DNA from 2 places in the Shewanella sp. 10B genome. Region 1 is predicted to be linked to the other one. Evidence: predicted binding sites of a transcription regulator. Region 1 holds the regulator's gene; the other holds the start of a gene.
What was found. The regulator LexA, encoded in region 1, represses DNA repair genes until DNA is damaged. The targets are predictions, from matches to a motif close to TACTGTATNNNNATACAGTA.

Region 1 (4,883 bases):
TTCTTGTCGTAGAATTCTGGTGCAGTAATTCCATGCAGCGCCCCTAAACGTTGGGCAAGCAGATGGCTTTCAGACTCCAGCTCCGAACGCTCCATCTTAGGTCTGTGGGCCAGCAGATTGAAAATAATCGCATAGCGTTGCAAAGTCTCGCTAACGCTTCCGGCCAGCAACAACATTTGGCTAGTGTGCTCGGTCACCACCGACAGCGTATCGCTTTCCTGCACTAGACCCTGCTCAATAAACAGATCCAGCACTTGATTCACATAACTTGGGAGGTCCTTGATACCCATGAATAACTCCGCCTTCAGAAGCGGATAGAAGTCACTCACAATCCCTAGGATATGGGCTCTTGAAATCTGCTTATTGTTGGTTAAACAGCTGGCAATCAACGACGGAATGATAAACAAGTGGATGATATTGTTACGATAATAAGTCATTGAAATCGCTTGATTCGCGTCAATAGATACAATCTCACCCAGAGGATCGGCGTGGATGGAGAACTTATTCAGCTCTAATCCTTGTTGCACCAAGTGCTTGCCATCACCTTCGGCCACCGACGTAAACGAAGTGTAAGGCACACGCTTAAGCAGAGTTAAGTACAAATCTAACTGACGCTCGAGCAAGCAACGCTCTAGGGCATTTTGCTCCGACGCCAGCAGCACTAAGCTGGTTAAGGTAATTGAACTGGCGGCAGCAGCATCGTTAATGCGGGTCATCACACGATTCGCTAACACGTTCACCGCAGGGGTTAACCAAGTCGGTTTTTGTTCGGGATCGTCGGCCACTTCAGTGCGCCAGTTTGGCGCCGTTTCATTCAAGAAGTTTTGCAGTGTAATCGGCTCGCCAAAGTTGACATAACCTTGGCCAAAATTACCTAATTTACGAATAGCACCAAAGACTTGCCATACAGATTCTTTCTGTTTTTTCTTACCACTCAGCTCTTTGTGATAAGTCGCCACTTCCATCACGTGATCGTAGCCTAAATACACAGGCACTAAGGTGACTGGGCGTTCGATACCACGCAGCACACTGTTGATCGTCATGGCGATCATGCCCGTTTTCGGCGCCAATAGACGACCGGTGCGAGAACGGCCACCCTCAGAGAAATACTCAACCGAATATCCCTTAGCGAACAACTGATCGAGGTATTCACGGAACACGGCCGTATAAAGTTTATTACCGTTAAAACTACGGCGAATAAAGAAAGCCCCGCCACGGCGGAACAACGGCCCAGCTGGCCAGAAGTTTAGGTTAATCCCCGCCGCAATATGCGGTGGCACCATGCCTTGGTAATACAGAATGTAAGATAACAGTAGGTAATCCATATGGCTGCGATGGCAAGGTACATACACAATCTCGTGACCATCATGGTGCAGCTGGCGGATTTGCTCGGCACCTTTGATATTGATACCGCTGTAGAGCTTGTTCCATAACCAAGTTAAGAAACGCTCGGCAATACGCACTAGGCTATCGGAATAATTCGCTGCAATTTCATCAAGATATTCAATTGCTGTTTCACGAGCTTGGGTTTCGGAAATCTTCTTACTCGCCGCTTCTTCCTGAATCGCCTTGCGTAAGGATTCGGATTTCAACAGGGAGTGGAACATCGCCTGACGATTAGGCAGCACAGGCCCTGTCATCACTTTGCGTTGGCGGCGGAAATGTACTCTAGCCACCCGCGCCAGTTTATGGGCAATCCCCATATCGGTGCCGTGTTCGTCGGCCATGTAACGCAGCGATACCGCATTAGAAAACTGCACAAAGTTATGACGACCCAAAAATAAGATCATCAAGCACTTACGTAACCACGTTGGATTCTCGCGCTCAAGCACAGCCGCCTTCATGGTGTCGTCTTCTTTACCCGGAGTTCGGCCCCAATACAGACTCACAGGCACCAGCTGAATATCTAACTCAGGCTTTTCCTTATGGACAGCCAACAAACGCATAAAACATTCGAGGAATGGTTCATTACTGGCACGCTCGCCAAACAAAGGCTTACGGCCTTCGAGGCAAACGACGCGGGGCGCGACAACGCCATTTACCACGAGCGGCTCGTAGGGGCTTGGCAAACCCAGCTTAGTGGTGATCTCGCTTAACGCAGCAATATCACTCAGGGATTCTGTTTTCATTACATAAGCAAGCGGTCTGGACGCGTCCAGATTCAGATCGGCAAAGGGATCCTGCGGCACAACAATAGTGTGCACTAAGTGTTTTTGGATCCAGCGTAATGATTTCAACCAAAGAGAGTCTTGTTTAGGCATTATTCTTATGCAATGTAAGTACGTTCATTAGCCCCATAGAATACCAGATTCTAGGGAACATTCGCTAATACTCTCCAATCGCGTTAAAAAGTGGTTAATACTTGCACTACGAATAATACTGTATATACTAACAGTAACTGTATAGAAAAACAGGAAAGAACATGAGACCGTTGACGCCACGCCAAGCTGAAATTTTAGAGCTGATTAAACGTAATATTGCCGAGACTGGCATGCCACCCACCCGGGCCGAAATCGCCACCCGTTTGGGTTTTAAAAGTGCAAATGCCGCCGAGGAACACCTTAAGGCATTGGCGAAAAAAGGCTGCATCGAGATCATGCCAGGCACTTCCCGCGGGATCCGCCTCCCAGTTGAGGAAGAAGATAACAGCGAATCAGGCTTACCACTGATTGGCCAAGTGGCTGCGGGCGAACCTATCCTCGCCCAAGAGCATGTCGAACAGTACTACCAAGTCGACCCTAGCATGTTCCACCCAGCCGCCGATTTCTTACTGCGTGTCAGAGGCGACAGTATGAAGAACATCGGTATCCTCGAGGGGGATCTGCTCGCCGTTCATAAAGTACAGCAAGCGCGCAATGGCCAAGTAGTTGTTGCTCGCGTTGACGATGATGTAACAGTTAAACGCTTTGAAAAGAAAGGGAATCTAGTTTATCTACATGCAGAGAATGAAGATTACTCCCCAATTAAAGTCGATTTAAGTTTCCAAAGTCTAACAATAGAAGGGCTCGCCGTAGGGGTGATCCGCAATGGAGATTGGCTATGAACAAACTATTAGGTAATGCCCCGCGTCACCCCGGTTTATGGCTCGATGCGGTACGCGAAACCGATACTGACTGGCAGCATACGCCTATCATCACTATGCCCACCCAGAGCCAAGGGCGCCAGGAACTGATACAGCTTAGCAAGCAGTTAGCACAACTGAGCCAACAAGGTCGCTGGGTCGTGCTCATCAACCCACCGAGTATTGGCTACAAGCAGTTACTGGCCACCGCTGGCGTGCGTATGGATCGCGTCCTCTTAGTCCATGCTAAAGATGAAGTCGAAACCCTGTGGGCTATGGAAAAAGCCTTAACCAGTGGCACTTCAAGCGCAGTAATTACTTGGATCCACTCACTCGATGCCCGTGACAATCGTCGTTTGCAAATTGTGGCCAAGAGCGCCCGCGCCATGGGAATAGTGCTCGAAGGTGTTGTAAATCACTCGACTGCGGACGCGACACTCAAGCAGCCCGCTCACTTTGCCCAAGGTAGTTTTTTTAGCTCTGTTCATTAAAATTTTTGCACTGCGTATTTAGCCTTGAAAGCCGCCTCACCTGTGAATGTGGGGCTTTTTTTTGGCAATTTTTCAGACAATTAGAAAAAGAAGTGATCTTGATCAATTTTTAAACAGCAAGTATGTTTGATTCAGACGAGCATAATATATCGCCCGTTTAGGCAAAAAATATCGACGATTTATCGAATATCTCTTGCCCACAAAAATCGAGAATAATGGGTTTATTCAGCAGTATGTGCCAGTGTGGCTAATACCAGCAGTAACAATACTTAATCAAAAGTAAGCCGCCAACGCACGTTGAAGTCAGAGAAGCTTTTTTGGGAACTGAAGAGTTTGCATAGAGTTGAGACTTACTGTGTTGCTCTTCTTTGTAGTTGCTATTCGCAATTGGCAGAGGAGAAGTCTTGTGAAGCAATGGTTGTATTGTTTACTCGTGGTGCTATTCGCCCCACCGTTGGCCGCAGCGGACATGCGGTTCAACATGACCCCCGGCGTAACAGAAATCAGTGGCAAGGTTTATCACTTACACATGACGATTCTGTATATCTGCTGCGCGATAGGCTTAGTGGTTTTTGGCGTGATGATTTATGCCATGATCAACCACAGAAAATCCAAGGGTGCGGTCGCGTCTCACTTCCATGAGAGTACAAAAGTCGAAATCGCGTGGACGATTATTCCTTTTGTCATTCTGATCTTAATGGCGATTCCCGCCACGAAAACTTTGATTGCCATGGAAGATCCCAGCAATGCCGATCTCACGGTAAAAGTCACAGGCTCTCAATGGAAATGGCACTATAGCTACTTCGATCAAGATATTGATTTTTACAGCATTCTCGCAACACCAAGACCTCAAATCGAAGGTAGTGAAGCCAAGGGGGAGCACTACTTACTCGAGGTCGACAAACCCCTAGTATTACCCATCAATCGCAAAATCCGTTTCTTGATGACCTCAGAGGATGTTATCCACTCATGGTGGATGCCCGCCTTTGCCGTTAAAAAAGACGCTAACCCAGGTTTTATCAACGAGGCGTGGACCCGTATCGATAAACCCGGCATTTACCGTGGCCAATGTGCCGAGCTTTGCGGTAAAGACCATGGTTTTATGCCGATAGTGGTGCAGGCATTGCCCGAAGCCGAGTTCGATGCTTGGGTTGAAGAACAAAAACAAGCCGCCAATGCCGCAGCGCAAGCCGCACAAGCCGCGTTATCGCAAACACTGACTAAAGAAGAGTTGATGGCTCAGGGTGAGCAAGTTTACCTCGGTCACTGCGCGGCCTGTCACCAACCTAACGGTGAAGGTCTACAAGGAGTATTCCCGCACCTCAAAGGCA
Region 2 (4,883 bases), on a different contig from region 1:
GCCGCCTTAATCACCCGAGCTGGCACCCCGGCAAGGGCCGCAACCTGTAAGCCATAACTCTTACTGGCCGCACCTTCTTGCACCGCATGCATAAAGGCGATGGTGTCTTCGTGCTCAATCGCATCGAGGTGCACGTTATAGACGCCAGCCATGAGTTCCGGTAATTGTGTTAACTCGAAATAATGGGTCGCAAACAGCGTCATTGCGCCGACTTGCTGCGCTAGATATTCCGCTGCGGACCAGGCTAATGACAGACCATCGTAGGTGGAGGTGCCACGGCCAATTTCATCCATCAAGACTAAACTTTGTGCGGTCGCATTATGGAGAATATTTGCCGTTTCAGTCATTTCTACCATAAAGGTTGAGCGACCAGAGGCAAGATCGTCAGAGGCGCCAATCCGAGTAAAAATCCGATCGATAGGGCCAATAATGGCGCGATCTGCTGGCACAAAGCAGCCAATATGGGCCATTAGCGTGATAAGCGCCACTTGGCGCATGTAGGTTGATTTACCGCCCATGTTTGGACCGGTAACAATCAACATCCGGCGTTGATTGTGCAGGGTGACAGGATTGGCGATAAAAGGCGTTTGACTCACACGCTCAACCACAGGGTGGCGACCCGCTTCGATTTTTACCCCGATTTCGCTGCTCAGTTCTGGGCAGGTATAGCCTAAGGTTTCGGCACGTTCGGCGAAGTTACTCAGCACATCGAGTTCGGCTGCGGCTCTGGCGAAGGCTTGTAGCTCATGCAACTTGGGGAGGATTAAATCAAATAATTCGTCCCAAAGTTGTTTTTCAAGGGCAAGCGCCTTACCTTGGCTCGACAGCACTTTTTCTTCGTATTCCTTAAGTTCAGGCGTGATGTAACGTTCCATATTCTTAAGGGTTTGACGACGCTGATAATTTAATGGCACTTGCTGTGATTGCAGGCGGCTGACTTCGATGTAGTAGCCATGCACTCGGTTGTAGCCAACCTTCAACGTGGCAATGCCGGTACGCTCTTTTTCCCGCGCCTCGAGCTGAACCAGATAATCTGTGGCTCCTTCACTTAAGCCTCGCCATTCATCTAACTCGGCATTGTAGCCTTCGCGGATCACGCCGCCATCACGGATAAGCATGGGCGGGTTATCGACAATGGCGCGCTCAAGCAGTTGTTGCTCTTCGGGAAATTCACCTAAGAGTTGGCCTAGTTTCACCGTATGTGGCGCACTTAGCTGCGCGAGTGACTGTTGCAACCGAGGCAATAGGTTTAATGCTTGGCGTAGGCGGGCAAAATCCCTTGGACGAGCGGTACGCAGTGCCAGCCTTGCCATGATACGTTCGATATCGCCTAGGGCTTTAAGTTGCTCATGTAATGATTCATGGGCCGCAGTCTCGAGTAATTCATTCACGGCCGTTTGGCGAGCAAAAATCTGTGCATGGTCTCTTAGCGGCTGATGGATCCAGCGTTGCAACATCCGGCTACCCATGGCGGTCGCGGTATTGTCGAGTACTGCTGCTAGGGTGTTATCTCGACCACCACTCAAATTTTGTGTCAGCTCGAGGTTACGGCGCGTCGCCGCATCCAAGACAATCGTATCGGTTTGATTGAAACGGGTAATGGCATTGATATGGGGCAGGGCGGTGCGCTGGGTGTCTTTCACATATTGCATTAAGCAGCCAGCCGCTTGCAGCGACAGCCTTGCATCGGTAATCCCAAAGCCGTGCAAATCCTTAGTGCCAAATTGAGCCAGCAGCAGTTTGATACTTGTATCGTAATCAAACTCCCACTCGGGGCGGCGACGCTTGCCTTTAAAATGATGCAATAACTCCATCGCGCCAAAATCTTCGCTATAGAGAATTTCGACCGGATTAGTACGTTGCAGCTCGGCTTCGAGGGACTCCTTCGTCTCTAATTCGGCAATCACGAAGCGGCCAGAAGACACATCGAGGGTCGCGTAGCCAAAACCAACTTTACCTTGGTAAACCGCGGCTAACAGATTGTCTTGCCTCTCCTGCAGCAGTGCTTCATCGGTCAAGGTACCTGGGGTGACGATGCGCACCACTTTTCGCTCAACTGGGCCTTTTGAGGTGGCGGGGTCGCCAATCTGCTCACAGATCGCGACCGATTGACCAATTTGAACCAACTTGGCCAGATAGCCTTCGACTGCATGATAAGGAATTCCCGCCATCGGGATCGGATCGCCACCACTTTTGCCACGGGCTGTAAGGGAAATGCCTAATAATTCAGAGGCTCGTTTTGCGTCATCATAGAAGAGTTCATAGAAGTCACCCATACGATAAAACAGCAGCATGTCGTGATGCTCGGCTTTCATGGTCAAATATTGACGCATCATGGGGGTATGTTTTTCTAAATCATCGGTATCTATAGGATTCATTAAATCGTTTTCGTCCGTTATGCCGGCCCAAAGCGGGGAAATAAGTCGTACAGTAATGGGATAAAAAATCAGTGGATGTGCACTATTACTGTCTAAAATAAATTGACGCCAATCTTAGCAATAATTTTCTGAAAATTGACCCTTAAACCATGGATATTCACTGATATCCTGACAAATCTGCAGCATGAGTCGGTAAAAGCTTGTCTCAACGGGAAAATTTTCTGACTGAAAAATAAATCATTCACAGGTCTTGATACTGTATGATTGTACAGTATACTAGTCAGCAGATTATGACAAAGAGCCTCGCTTTTTGTATTACCCGCTTTATTAAATTGAATATCACTTTTGACAGTACTGATACTGTCTTGATGAGGGAACAGGAATGAAGGTCGATCCAAACAAAGAGAAAGCACTTGCTGCGGTATTGAGCCAAATTGAAAAGCAATTTGGTAAAGGCTCCATCATGAAGCTGGGCGAAGACCGCTCTATGGATGTTGAGACTATTTCTACTGGTTCACTTTCCCTTGACGTCGCCTTAGGGGCTGGCGGTTTACCAATGGGACGTATCGTTGAGATTTATGGTCCCGAATCATCAGGTAAAACGACGCTGACATTAGAAGTGATTGCCGCCGCTCAGCGCGAAGGTAAAACCTGTGCCTTTATCGACGCCGAGCATGCGCTAGACCCTATCTATGCTAAAAAGTTAGGCGTAGATATTGATAACTTATTGTGTTCACAACCCGATACCGGTGAACAAGCCCTTGAGATCTGTGATGCGTTGACCCGTTCTGGCGCGGTAGATGTGATCATCGTTGACTCGGTTGCGGCATTAACACCCAAAGCGGAAATTGAAGGTGAAATTGGTGACTCACACATGGGCCTAGCGGCGCGTATGATGAGCCAAGCGATGCGTAAGCTCGCGGGTAACCTCAAGCAATCGAATACACTGTTAATCTTCATCAACCAAATTCGTATGAAGATTGGTGTGATGTTTGGTAACCCAGAAACCACAACGGGTGGTAACGCGCTGAAGTTCTACGCTTCTGTTCGTCTCGATATTCGCCGTACTGGTGCTATCAAAGAAGGCGATGAAGTGGTGGGTAACGAGACGCGCGTTAAAGTGGTTAAAAACAAGGTTGCCGCACCGTTTAAACAAGCTGAGTTCCAAATTCTTTACGGTCAAGGTATCAACCGTACCGGTGAGTTAGTCGATTTAGGTGTTGCCCATAAACTGATTGAAAAAGCCGGTGCATGGTACAGCTACAAGGGTGACAAGATTGGTCAAGGCCGTGCAAATGCCGGTAAATATCTGACTGAAAACCCAGCAATTGCCGCTGAAATCGATAAAACTCTGCGTGAGTTACTGCTGAGTAACCCAAGTGCTATGTCTTCATCTTCATCTGATGATGAAAACAGCGAAGGCAATGTTGATTTCGAAACAGGCGAAGTATTCTGAGCCAGTCAGCCCGTCAAATCGCGGTCGCGCTGTTAGCGCGCCGCGACTATTCCCGCCAAGAAATCCGCTCCAAACTGCTCGAAAAAGGCTTTGAGGTCGTTGATATCGATCCCGTGCTCGATGATTGTGAAGCGTCGGGTTTTATCAATGATAAGCGCTATGCCGAGCTTCTTGTTCGCAGCCATATTGCCCGTGGTCATGGGCCTATCCGTATTCGCCAAGCCATTGCTCAAAAAGGGCTTTCAAAGGATTGTATCGAAGCTGCATTATCAGCCAATGAGCATGATTGGTTTGAGCTAGCCAAAGTCAAAGCCATCAAAAAATATGTAACCCCTAAAGTCACCGAGGTTAAAGGCTCGCAATCCCGGGAGTTAGTGGCGAAAGAAAAAGCCAAACGGGTACGGTTTTTACTGAGCCAAGGCTTTAATTACGAACAAGTCTCCTACGCCTTAGATTACGACCCTTTGGCAGATAATGATGACTAACGTCATGGCATAAACTCGCCGCCCTTGGCTTGTCTGGTCATTGTCCTTTACGTTCGGCCGCCGTGCTGATTCGGCTCATCGACTCCTCTTTAGCGCTTGGCTTTTGTGATAAGCCATGTCTTAGCGGCAAACTCACCGAAAATATGAGATTCCTAAGCCTATATCGCTATTCAAGGCTGGTCGTCTTTCCTCAGTCTGCTTATAATGCTGGGCAAATAGAAATACGGCTACCTTATGGTGTAGCTGGTCATGCTTACCCAATTCAGGACGATTTCATGTATCAAACGACAGCAGCGCTTAGAAGTGCTTTCCTCGAATTTTTCCGCAGCAATGGTCACCAAGTTGTGGACAGTAGTTCTCTTGTACCAGGCAACGATCCAACGCTTTTATTCACCAACGCCGGTATGAACCAGTTCAAGGACGTGTTTCTTGGCATGGACAAACGTAGCTATACACGTGCGACCACTGCCCAACGCTGCGTCCGTGCGGGTGGTAAACACAACGATTTAGATAACGTTGGTTACACCGCGCGTCACCATACTTTCTTCGAAATGCTGGGTAACT

Region 2: a site for LexA is predicted at 2,633-2,652, ahead of recA (recombinase RecA). Genes of this name have one in related genera too.

What each region holds. Positions count from the first base shown of each region.
Region 1 is NZ_JAMDJO010000004.1:91,986-96,868, forward strand. It holds gene plsB (glycerol-3-phosphate 1-O-acyltransferase PlsB) at 1-2,261, opposite strand, end outside; gene lexA (transcriptional repressor LexA) at 2,423-3,043, shown strand; gene M0415_RS15555 (cell division inhibitor SulA) at 3,040-3,552, shown strand; gene coxB (cytochrome c oxidase subunit II) at 3,959-4,883, shown strand, end outside.
Region 2 is NZ_JAMDJO010000002.1:148,027-152,909, reverse strand. It holds gene mutS (DNA mismatch repair protein MutS) at 1-2,378, opposite strand, end outside; gene recA (recombinase RecA) at 2,761-3,834, shown strand; gene M0415_RS08150 (regulatory protein RecX) at 3,852-4,319, shown strand; gene alaS (alanine--tRNA ligase) at 4,595-4,883, shown strand, end outside.